One region of the Streptomyces sp. NBC_00223 genome, then DNA from elsewhere that is predicted to be linked to it. Evidence: riboswitches for the same ligand, from Rfam matches in the RefSeq annotation. Region 1 holds a riboswitch; the other holds the start of a gene.
What was found. A riboswitch is a leader RNA that binds a small molecule or an ion and turns the genes downstream of it on or off. The one in region 1 is predicted to bind cobalamin.
Positions count from the first base shown of each region.

Region 2: linked by a shared signal. The riboswitch ahead of metE (5-methyltetrahydropteroyltriglutamate--homocysteine S-methyltransferase) and the one ahead of OHA30_RS33465 (CbtB domain-containing protein) in region 1 are both predicted to bind cobalamin.

Region 1 covers NZ_CP108109.1:7,867,527-7,873,095, reverse strand. The annotation lists gene OHA30_RS33485 (cobalt-precorrin-6A reductase) at 1-422, opposite strand, end outside; gene cobF (precorrin-6A synthase (deacetylating)) at 423-1,196, opposite strand; gene OHA30_RS33475 ((2Fe-2S)-binding protein) at 1,337-2,065, opposite strand; gene OHA30_RS33470 (CbtA family protein) at 2,062-2,922, opposite strand; gene OHA30_RS33465 (CbtB domain-containing protein) at 2,956-3,171, opposite strand; cobalamin riboswitch at 3,206-3,327, opposite strand; gene OHA30_RS33460 (HoxN/HupN/NixA family nickel/cobalt transporter) at 3,618-4,688, shown strand; gene OHA30_RS33455 (putative protein N(5)-glutamine methyltransferase) at 4,760-5,554, opposite strand.
Region 2 covers NZ_CP108109.1:7,707,010-7,712,578, reverse strand. The annotation lists gene OHA30_RS32740 (DUF6529 family protein) at 1-16, opposite strand, end outside; gene OHA30_RS32735 (hypothetical protein) at 67-231, opposite strand; gene OHA30_RS32730 (ATP-grasp domain-containing protein) at 414-1,292, opposite strand; gene OHA30_RS32725 (hypothetical protein) at 1,337-1,522, shown strand; gene OHA30_RS32720 (hypothetical protein) at 1,861-2,115, opposite strand; cobalamin riboswitch at 2,907-3,128, shown strand; gene metE (5-methyltetrahydropteroyltriglutamate--homocysteine S-methyltransferase) at 3,290-5,569, shown strand, end outside.

The sequences.
Region 1 (5,569 bases):
TCCCCCACCCCCTGCCGTCCGGTGGTGAGGAAGACCCGCCGGCCCAGGCCCGGCAGCGCCGCCGCCGCGTCCGCGAGCGTGTCGGCCCAGTGCCACCGGTCCCCCGGCCCCGCCGTCCAGCCGGGCCTGCGCAGCGCCACCAGCGGGACCCGTGCCTCCGCGGCGGCTTCGGCCGCGTGCCGGCTGACGGCGGCCGCGAAGGGGTGCGTGGCGTCCACCACGGCGTCGGTCCGCTCGGCGCGCAGCCACCCGGCGAGCCCGGCCGCTCCCCCGAACCCGCCGGTGCGCACCCGCCCTTCGGGCAGTCGTGGCTGCCCGGTGCGGCCCGCCAGCGACGTGGTGACCTCCATGGTGGGGTCGGCTGCGAGCAGGTCGGCCAGCTCGCGGGCCTCCGCGGTGCCGCCGAGGATCAGCACCCGCATTCAGTGCCCGCCGCCCCTGCGCAGCAGATACGTGTCCATGATCCACCCCTTGCGGGCGCGGGCCTCGGCCCGGACGGTACGGATACGGTCGGCCAGTTCCTCGTCCAGCGGCCCGGCGAGCAGGATCTCGTCGGCCGTGCCGAGGTACGCCCCCCAGTAGATGTGCAGGCCCTGCCCGGTGAAACGTCCGAAGGTCTGACGCGCGTCGAGCATCACCACCACGTCGTCCACCCCCGCGGGCAGTCCGCCGTCGGCCAGCCGCCGCCCGGTGGTGATCTGCACCGGACGCCCGACCTGGTTCAGGCCCGTGCGGTGCCGGGCGACGAGCGTCGAGACGCTGCTGACGCCGGGCACGACGCTCCACCCGAAGGCGACGGCGCCGCGCGCGTGCACGTCCTCCAGGATGCCCAGCGTGCTGTCGTACAGCGCGGGGTCGCCCCACACCAGGAACGCCCCGCACTCGCCGTCGGCCAGTTCCTCGGTGATCAGCCGCTCGTAGATGTCGGCCCGGCGCCGCCGCCAGTCGTCCACCGCCGGTACGTACGCCGCCGAGGCCGCCGTACGGTCCCGCTCGGGGTCGCGCGCGACGACCACCCGGTGCGAGCGGGTGGCGTGGCGTTCCAGGATCAGCGCGCGCAGTGCCGCCAGGTCGGACTTCTCCTCGCCCTTGTCGAGCAGGAAGAAGACATCCGTGTCGCCGAGCGCCCGTACCGCCTGGAGGGTCAGCTGGTCCGGGTCGCCCGCCCCGATGCCGATGACCCGGATCTGTTTCACGGTCGGATCCGTGGTCTGATCCGCAGTCGGTTTCACGGTCGGATCCGCCGTCGGTTTCACGGTCGGATCCGCCGTCGGTTTCACGGTCGGTGAGTCTGGCACGGCGGCCCTTCGGGTCGGACGGACTGGTTCACCGCGGCTCACCGCAGCGCGCAGTCGCCGCACAGGGCGCCCTTGCGGTCCGGTGCGGCGCGGTAGATCAGACAGCAGCTGCGGCGCCGGAAGGAGCCGTCGGGCGCGGTGGAACTCTCGCCGGCCAGCGGTGGGCGGGCCAGCAGGAGGGCGGCCAGCGCGCGGGCGGGCCCGGCCGCCTCGGGCCGGGCTCGGGCGATCATGGCGGCGGCGCTGTTGACGGCGGAGACGGTGTTGCCGCGCGCGATGTGCGCGGAGACCGCGAAAGCGGCGGCCAGTTCCTCCAGCGGCCCGGCCAGCAGCTCCGCGGCCAGCACGCCGGCCAGCCGTTCGGGCGTACCGGCCTCCCCCACCGCGTCCGCGGGCAGCGACAGGGGTACGGGCCCGCCGAGCACGGGCTGCCAGCGCACGTCGCCGAGGCCGAAGACCAGCGGCCGCCCGTACAGCGCGGCGGCGGCCAGCGCGGGCGACACCAGCCGTGCGGCCAGGCCGAGATGGGCGACGGAGGCGGCGACCCGGAGCTCGACGGCCTCGGGCCGCTGTCCCCCGGCGGCGGCGAGCCTGGCCCCGACCTCGGCCGTCCGCTCGTCGAGCAGTGACCGGGTCACCGGCTGCCAGGGCCCGGCCGGCGGCGACCCGGGCGGGTGGAGGTCCAGGGCGAAGAACGGCCCGAGCGCGGTGACCCCTTCGGCCACCGCGCCCGGTTCCCGGCGGTCGTCCGGGGCGGGAGGGGTCATGCCGGCACGGGGGCCGGCTCCCGCGTGGACGGGGTGTCCGGACGCGGCTTGAGCAGCCGTTCGGCCTGCGGCGCGAAGAGCAGCCCGATGGCGGACCAGAGCAGCAGTTGCGCGCCGACGGAGTAGAAGCGGAACGAGAAGAGCACATCGGCCGGGAAGCCCGGGTAGACGATGGTGCCCTTGCCGTCGGTCAGCGGCAGCGGGGTCTCGGTGGCGTGGTTGCCGAACTCCCGCTTGTTGACGGCCAGATGGCCCAGCGACGGCAGGAGCAGCATGACCACGCCGATGGCGACGACGAAGGCGCCCGCCGCCAGCAGGGTGGCGTTCCAGTTGCCGAAGCGCGCCTGGAGCCGCTTGCCGAGCCAGACCGCGCCGGCCAGGAAGGCGATCGAGCAGACCACCATGATCAGATAGAGGCCGCTGCGGGCCCTGATGGTCTCCTCGTGGCCGATCGCGGGCGGGTTGGCCGGGTACTTGAGGAACGGCACCAGGTACATGCCGAGGAAGCCGCCGCCCGCGACGAGCAGCGACAGATTGCGGGCCCGCAGGCCCCCGACCCGGCCCAGGCACACGGCGTAGGCCACGGCGAACAGCGCGCCCATCGCCATGCCGAAGACGATCATGCCGACGCCGATGCCGACATCCGCCTGGACGGTCCGGCTGAACAGGTCCGGGTCCGCGGCCCCCGCGGGAAGTCCGGCCGCCTTGTCCAGCGCGGCCTGCGCGGCGTCACGGCCGCTCTCGTAGTCGATGGCCTTGCCGATCAGCGGCTCGGCGAAGACGCGGGCGAAGAGGAAGGCGAGCAGCCCGGCGACTGCGCCGGCGAGGACGCCGCGCAGTATGAGCTTCTTTTCCATGTCGAGTTGTCCGTACGTAGAGGTGCCGGGGCGTCAGTGGCAGGGGAAGCCGAGGAAGTGACGCGCGTCGTGGACGAACTCGTGGATGTGCATGTCGTTGCCGAACACCGAGACGGCACCCTGGTCGACACCGATGAAGTAGTAGGCGGCGAGCGCGAGGACCGCGGTGCCGACCAGCCGGAGTACGGACTTCGAGACCGGCAGGACGACCGGTGTGGCCGCCGGGCGCGAGGGGGAAATGCTGCTCAAGGTGAGCCCTCCTTAGGGGATCGTGCGTCCCTGTTCCATGGGCGTCGTGACGGGTGGCTGTCTGACTCGCCCGCCGCCTGGCGGCGGGGGGCTCACAGTGGCGCGACCGTGCCGGATTCCCACCGGCTTCCCCACACCATCACTACGTCAAGGAGCGTAGGGCTGCCTGTTCAGGGCGTCAATCAGGGCGAACGTCAATCCGCCGGGCGTTCCGACCAGTTGTGACCAAGCTCTCCCGCCGGGCCGGCCCCGCGCCCGCGCGCCCGGCGCACCACCGTTGTCCACAGCCGCACGGGTGACACCCGCGCTATTGCGAGTAAATTGCAACTAGTACATTGCCGCAGTCAGCGCCGCACGCCGTCAGCACGGAGGACCAAACCATGACCAGCACCGCCGAGGCACCGGCCGGTACCGCCGCGTCCCGCTGGAGACGGATATCGGGATCGATGAGCAGGTCCGAGTGGAGCAGGCTCGGCGGCATGGCCGCGTTCATCGTGGCACTGCACGTGATCGGCTGGTTCACGCTGGTGGCGGTCGTGGCCCCCGAGCACTACAGCCTCGGCACGAAGTCCTTCGGCATCGGCATCGGCGTCACCGCGTACACGCTCGGTATGCGGCACGCCTTCGACGCCGACCACATCGCGGCGATCGACAACACCACGCGCAAGCTGATGGGCGAGGGCAAGCGCCCGCTGTCGGTGGGCTTCTGGTTCTCCCTCGGTCACTCCAGCATCGTCTTCGCCCTGGCGCTCCTGCTGTCGCTGGGCGTCAAGGCGCTGGCCAACCCGGTCGAGGACGACAACTCGCAGCTGCACAACGTCACCGGCTGGATCGGCACCACCGTCTCGGGCACGTTCCTGTACGTCATCGCGTTCCTCAACCTGCTGATCCTGGCCGGGATCTGGAAGGTCTTCCGGCAGATGCGCCAGGGCGACTTCGACGAGGCCGCGCTGGAGGAGCAGCTCAACAACCGCGGGTTCATGAACCGGTTGCTCGGCCGGCTGATGAAGTCGATCACCAAGCCGTGGCAGATGTACCCGCTGGGGCTGCTGTTCGGCCTGGGCTTCGACACCGCCACCGAGATCGCGCTGCTGGTGCTCGCGGGCTCCGGCGCCGCCTCCGGGCTGCCCTGGTACGCGATCCTGTGCCTGCCGGTGCTGTTCGCGGCGGGTATGTCGCTGCTGGACACCATCGACGGCTCGTTCATGAACTTCGCCTACGAGTGGGCCTTCTCCAAGCCCGTCCGCAAGGTGTACTACAACCTGACGATCACCGGTCTGTCGGTCGCGGTCGCGCTGATCATCGGCACGGTGGAACTGCTGGGCCTGATCGGTGAGAAGGCCAAGCTGCACGGCGCCTTCTGGGACTGGGTCGGCGGCCTGGATCTGAACATCGTCGGGTATGTGATCGTCGGCCTGTTCTTCGGCACCTGGGCGATCGCCTTCGCGGTGTGGAGGTTCGGCAACATCGAGGAGAAGTGGTCCGCCGGGCTGCGGCCCGCGGAGCAGCAGGACTGAACCCCGAGCCCCGGCACGGCGGCAAGGGGCGGCTCCCGGCGCGGGGGCCGCCCCTTTCGCCCGCGCGGAGGTCAGCGGGCCGCGCGCGTCCCGGTCACGACCGTCGCGTACAGCCCGTCGTCGCTCACCACGCGCGGCCGCAGTCCGGCGGCTTCGACGACCCCGGCAGCGAGGGCGGCCTGCCGCTCGCTGGTCTCGAAGAGCAGTGAGCCGCCCGGCGCCAGCCAGCCGGGCGCCCCGGCGGCCACCCGGCGCAGCACGTCGAGCCCGTCGGGGCCGCCGTCGAGCGCGATCAGCGCCTCGTGCTCCCGGGCCTCCGGCGGCAGAAAGCCGACGTCCCCTGTGGGCACGTAGGGCACGTTGGCGGCGAGCACGTCGACGCGCCCGCGCAGGTCCGCGGGCAGCGGGTCGAACAGGTCGCCCTCGTGGACCCGCCCGCCCGCGGCGCCGACGTTGCGGCGGGCGCAGCGCACCGCGGCCGGGTCGAGGTCGGCGGCGTGCAGTTCGACCCGGCCCAGGGCCGCGGCGAGCGCCACGCCGACCGCGCCCGAGCCGCAGCACAGGTCCAGGACGACGGCTCCGGGGCGGCCGAGCCGGGCCGCCTCCCGGACCAGGAGTTCGGTACGGCGGCGGGGTACGAAGACCCCGGGGTCCACGGCGATCCGCAGTCCGCCGAACTCGGCCCAGCCGATGACGTGTTCCAGCGGCAGACCGGCGGCGCGCCGCTCGACCATGGCGGCGAGTTCGCCCGGGGTGCGGGCGGCGGCGGTGAGCAGCCGCGCCTCGTCCTCGGCGAAGACGCAGCCGGCCGCGCGCAGGGTGGCGACGAGAACCGGTTCGGACGGTTGTGATGCGATTTCCGACATGAGAGCCTTTCGGGA
Region 2 (5,569 bases), 160 kb from region 1:
CGAGCCCGACCGTCACCGCGCGTACGGCGGGGCGGCGGGGCGGTCGCCTCTCGGCGTGGGAGCCGGTCAGCTCCCGACCTGCTTGCCCATGGCGTGCTCGACAAGGGTGCCGAGTGCGCCTGCGGACCTCCCGGCGGAGGACGCACCGCTCGCGGCGGAGGACGTACTGCGGGAACAGCCGCTCAGCGGCAGGGCGGCGGCGTACGAGGCCGTCGCAGGGATGCGTCTCATCACAGCTCCGAAGGTGCGGCGCGCGGTACGGGCCCAAGTGTCCCTCCGCGTCCCCGCCGTACCCGGCCACGCCACACGCCCGTACCGCCGTGAACAGGCGCGATCAGCCAAGCGGCCCATTGAGCCGGGGGCCGGGCCCGTTCAGGGGAGGTGACGGCTGCGCGGGGCCGCTTCCGCGCGTGCTACGGACCGACCAGCAGAGCGGCCAGCTCGCCTCGACCGCTCGACGGGTGCAGGTCGCTGACTTGACCGTCACCGACTTCGACGACCCGCCACACCCCGTCCGAGCGGAGGGCCACGTCGGTGGTGACGAACCGGCATCCCAGCCGCCGCACCGCGGGCCCGATGTGGTCGAGGTCGGGCACCGGCCCACGCTCGAACGGGCTGTCCGGGTGGGGGGTGAGCAACCTGGGTTCGCCGTTCAGCCACCACACGCGTACTTCGGCCGCGACGGACTCCGGCTTCGAGAACGTCTCGAAGCCGCGCAGAACGACCCCGCCGACCAGGAACTCCTCCTGCAGTTCCACGAAGCGCCGCACGACACGTGTCAGTCCGACCGCGTCGGCGAGATCGGGGATGAAGCACGCCTGGTCCCACTCGTGCTTGCGGGATTTGACGTAGTCCTTCACGATTCCCGGGCCCGGCGGCAACGGCCCGGCGAGGACAGCCAGGTCCTCGGCGGCCAGGATCTCCCCGGGTTCGGTGGGACGCCACGCGCTCGCGGGCGTGATGTCGACGAACATCGGGTACCAGCCCGGCAGTTCGTGAGCGGCCCGGTATTCCTCCGGAGTGACGAGCAGTTCGATGCCGCGTCGGCTCAGCGCCTCGGCCAATTCGGCGTATCGACCGCCGGGGATCATCCAACCTCGATACCAGGCACTCCCCAGCCCGGCCGGTACGTGCGCGACAGCCCGCTGTACGTCCCCCCGCAGCAGCGCGTCGTGGTCGACCAGCCCGACCGCCCCGCCACGGGCCCGCACCTCGTGTGCTTCCGCCGCGAAGTGTTCGTCCACACGTCGAGAGTTCAACGGATCATGGCAGTACAGGACGGACGTCGGCATGCCGCACACGCTACGGACCACCGGAGCCTTGGGCCACCGGATTCGTGCGGCCGGGCACGGCGGCGTGCGCTGAGCGGCGAGGGCCGCTGCGGGCCGTCGCCGGCTTCCCGCCCACGGTCAACGGATACAACTACAGCTGGACAGTGCCCGTATCCGACCTCGGTGACGCCATCGACTACATCGATATGCAGGGCGAGGGCTACGGCCCCCTGACCAACGTCCTCGGCTGAATCAATTCCGTCGACCGACGACCGTCCCCTCATCGTTCTTCGGACGGCTCCGACCGTCTCCCGTAAGGAATTCGGCCGGAGCCGTCCGAGGACACAGGACCCGCTGCCCGCGGTGGGCAGAATCGGATACGGGCCGGGGCCGGGGACCCGTCGGTGGCCATCCGCGAGCCGGGGTACGAGGGGCGCCTCGACCCCGAAGCCATCGCCGAAGCCGTCCGCGACGACGCCGAGGGCCGCCGAACAGCGACTCGGCGGCCCGCGTGAGGCAGCGCGCCGAGCAGGCCGGCGATCCGCGCCGTGGACGATGGCTCATCACAACGACCCGGCTCCGACGCTGTTCACCGACGCCACCTGAGGTATTTGCTCACACCCAGCCCTGCTGCCGCCACGAGGCATCCGGAGATCGCCAGCCAGAGAAGCGCTGCCATGATTCCCGCACATATGATCAGAAACCCGACCGGTGCAATGAACTCAAGTCTGCTGCCGGTTCCCCGTACGACCACCTCCGCGACAACCGCGATCATCACGGCCAGCATGATCAGGGGACCGATCACCGGAATCCCATGAGGGGTGACATCGACGGAAATCTCCACCCGGAACCCCCTTCGAACAGACGCCCGTTGCGAGGCGGATCAGCCCAGGACGCCCGGCTCACGCCGCGAGCGCCAACCGAAGATACCCCACACGTATCCCGCCGCCTGTCAGTGAAGTCTCGCCCGACTCAGCCGATTTCCCCTGGCGAAACAGCCGCCGACGGCGTGGGCGTCAGGTCGGGGAGTCGCGGAGGGAGCCGGCGACCGCCCGCAGGCAGAACGTGAAGTCCTCGGCCGATCCGGCGACCGCCGCAGCCGAACACCCCCACACCGCCCGCCGGATAAGGCGGCCCGCCCGGCCGAGGACACGGGCGTCCGCGACCGCAACCGAAACCGCTTGGTCGTTGACCGTCAGCTCTGCTGCGCCGTAGCGGGGGCAGTGGGCAAGGTGTATCCGTCGGCGAGCAGGGCTCGGCGGACAGCTACGGCCCGATCCCCGGCTGCTTCGAATTCGGCCTTCGCGGCCATGAAGTCGGCCTTGGTCCGCTCTCCGCCGGCCTCGAATTCGGCCCTGGTGACGTCGGAATGGGGACTCCGGCGGTGAGTTGGGCAGGACGTCCGGCGATCGGGGGGTCTTGTGACGGTCCGATCGCCGTGCCGGGGCGGACCGTGACGTTCCTCCGCTCGGACGGCGTGCGCCGACTGCCCGCGGACTTGGCCCGTGCCCCGCTTTCACCTCCTTCGTTCCGGGCGTTCCGGGCCGGTCCCGGACTCCGCCGGGGAACCGGACCTGTGTCCCACGTCATGTCCCGACATGTGAACAGCGGCGCCCGGGAAGTGGCCCGCCCTCTAACCTGGCCGGTGCAGCTGGTTCGCCCTGTCCGCCAGGCAGGCGCGTCGCAAGAGGGAACCCGGTGGGAATCCGGGACTGCCCCGCAGCGGTGAGTGGGAACGACCGCCGTCATACGCACTGGATCCGGACCGCGGATCTGGGAAGCGACGGCCAGTAGGTGTCCGGCACGAAGCCGGACGCGCCCGCGAGTCCGAAGACCTGCCCGTTGCCCGTACGCGACCGATCGCGTGCGGAAATCCCGGTGACCTCGTGGGCGGGTCGGCGTACATATCGGCGGAACGGGCGCGCCCAGGGCGTGCTGCCGGTCCGTCCGGTCCGTCACCCTTCGCGCTCGCGTCCCGTCGCCGGGATGCCAGGAGACATCTCGCGAAGGAGATTTCCGTGACAGCGAAGTCCGCAGCCGCGGCAGCACGGCCCACCGTGTACGGCTACCCCCGCCAGGGACAGCAGCGGGAACTGAAGAAGGCCATCGAGGGGTACTGGAAGGGCCGGGTCACCGCCGACGCCCTCCGGGAGACCGCGGCCGAGCTGCGCCGCGCCAACTGGCGGCAGCTGGCCGACGCCGGTGTCGATGAACTGCCCACCGGCGACTTCTCGTACTACGACCATGTCCTGGACACCACCGTCATGGTCGGTGCCGTGCCCGCCCGGCACCGAGCCGCGGTCGCGGCCGACCCGCTGGACGGCTACTTCGCGATGGCCCGCGGTACGCAGGAGGTGGCGCCGCTGGAGATGACCAAGTGGTTCGACACCAACTACCACTACCTCGTCCCCGAGTTGGGCCCCGGCACCGTCTTCACCGCCGACCCGTCCAAGCAGGTCGCCGAGCTGAAGGAAGCCCTCGCGCTCGGTCACACCGCCCGGCCGGTGCTCGTCGGCCCGGTCACGTATCTCCTGCTCGCCAAGCCCGCCCCCGGTGTGGCCGCCGACTTCGAACCGCTGACCCTGCTGGACCGGCTGCTGCCGGTCTACGCCGAGGTGCTGGCCGATCTGCGGGCCGCCGGCGCGCAGTGGGCGCAGTTGGACGAGCCCGCGCTTGTCCAGGACCAGCCGCCTGCCGTGCTGGACGCCGTGGCGCGCGTCTACGGCGATCTGGGGGCGCTCACCGACCGGCCGAAGCTGCTGGTGGCGTCCTACTTCGACCGGCTGGGCGAGGCGCTGCCGGTGCTGGCCAAGGCCCCCGTCGAGGGCCTGGCGCTGGACTTCACCGGCCCGGCCGCCGCCAATCTCGACGACCTCGCCGCCGTCGGCGGGCTGCCCGGCAAGCGCCTGGTCGCGGGCGTCGTGGACGGCCGCAACATCTGGATCAACGACCTGGAGAAGTCGCTGTCCACACTGGCCACCCTGCTGGGCCTGGCAGACCGGGTGGACGTGGCGCCGTCCTGCTCGCTGCTGCACGTGCCGCTCGACCTCGGCGCGGAGAGCGGGCTCGACCCGCAGGTCACCCGCTGGCTGGCCTTCGCCCGGCAGAAGACCGCCGAGGTCGTCACGCTGGCCCAGGGGCTCGCCCAGGGCACCGACACCGTCGCCGCCCGGCTCGCCGCCAACCGCGCGGACCTCGCCTCCCGTACGGCCTCCGCGCTCACCCGCGACCCCGCCGTACGGGCCCGCGCCGCCGCCGTCACCGAGGCGGAGACCCGCAGGCCGCAGCCGTACGCCGAACGCGCCACCGCCCAGCGCGCCCGCCTGGGGCTGCCACTGCTGCCGACGACCACCATCGGCTCCTTCCCGCAGACCGGCGACCTGCGCGCCGCCCGCGCCGACCTGCGGGCCGGGCGGATCGACACCGCCGGGTACGAGGAGCGGATCGCCGCCGAGATCGCCGAGGTCGTCTCCTTCCAGGAGAAGACCGGGCTGGACGTCCTGGTGCACGGCGAGCCCGAACGCAGCGACATGGTCCAGTACTTCGCCGAACAGCTCACCGGCTACCTCGCCACCCGGCACGGGTGGGTCCAGTCCTACGGCACCCGCTACGTCCGCCCGCCGATCCTGGCCGGCGACATCTCCCGCCCCGAGCCCATGACGGTCCGCTGGACCTCCTACGCACAATCGCTCACCGACCGCCCGGTCAAGGGCATGCTCACCGGCCCTGTCACCATGCTCGCCTGGTCCTTCGTCCGCGACGACCAGCCGCTCGCCGACACCGCCCGGCAGGTCGCCCTCGCGCTGCGCGACGAGGTCGCCGACCTGGAGGCCGCAGGCACCGCCGTCATCCAGGTCGACGAACCCGCCCTGCGCGAAACCCTGCCCCTGCGCGCCGCCGACCGGCCCGCGTACCTCGCCTGGGCCACCGAGGCGTTCCGGCTCGCCACCGGCGGGGTACGCGCGGACACCCAGATCCACACGCACATGTGCTACGCCGAGTTCGGCGACATCGTGCAGGCAATCGACGACCTCGACGCCGACGTCATCAGCCTGGAAGCCGCCCGCTCCCACATGCAGGTCGCCCACGAACTCGCCGCCCACGGCTACCCCCGCGAGGTCGGACCCGGCGTCTACGACATCCACTCCCCGCGCGTGCCCGACACGCACGAGGTGACGGCCCTGCTGCGCAACGGACTTGAGGGCATCCCCGCCGAGCGGCTGTGGGTCAACCCCGACTGCGGCCTCAAGACCCGCGCCTGGCCCGAGACACGCGCGTCCCTGGAAAACCTGGTCACC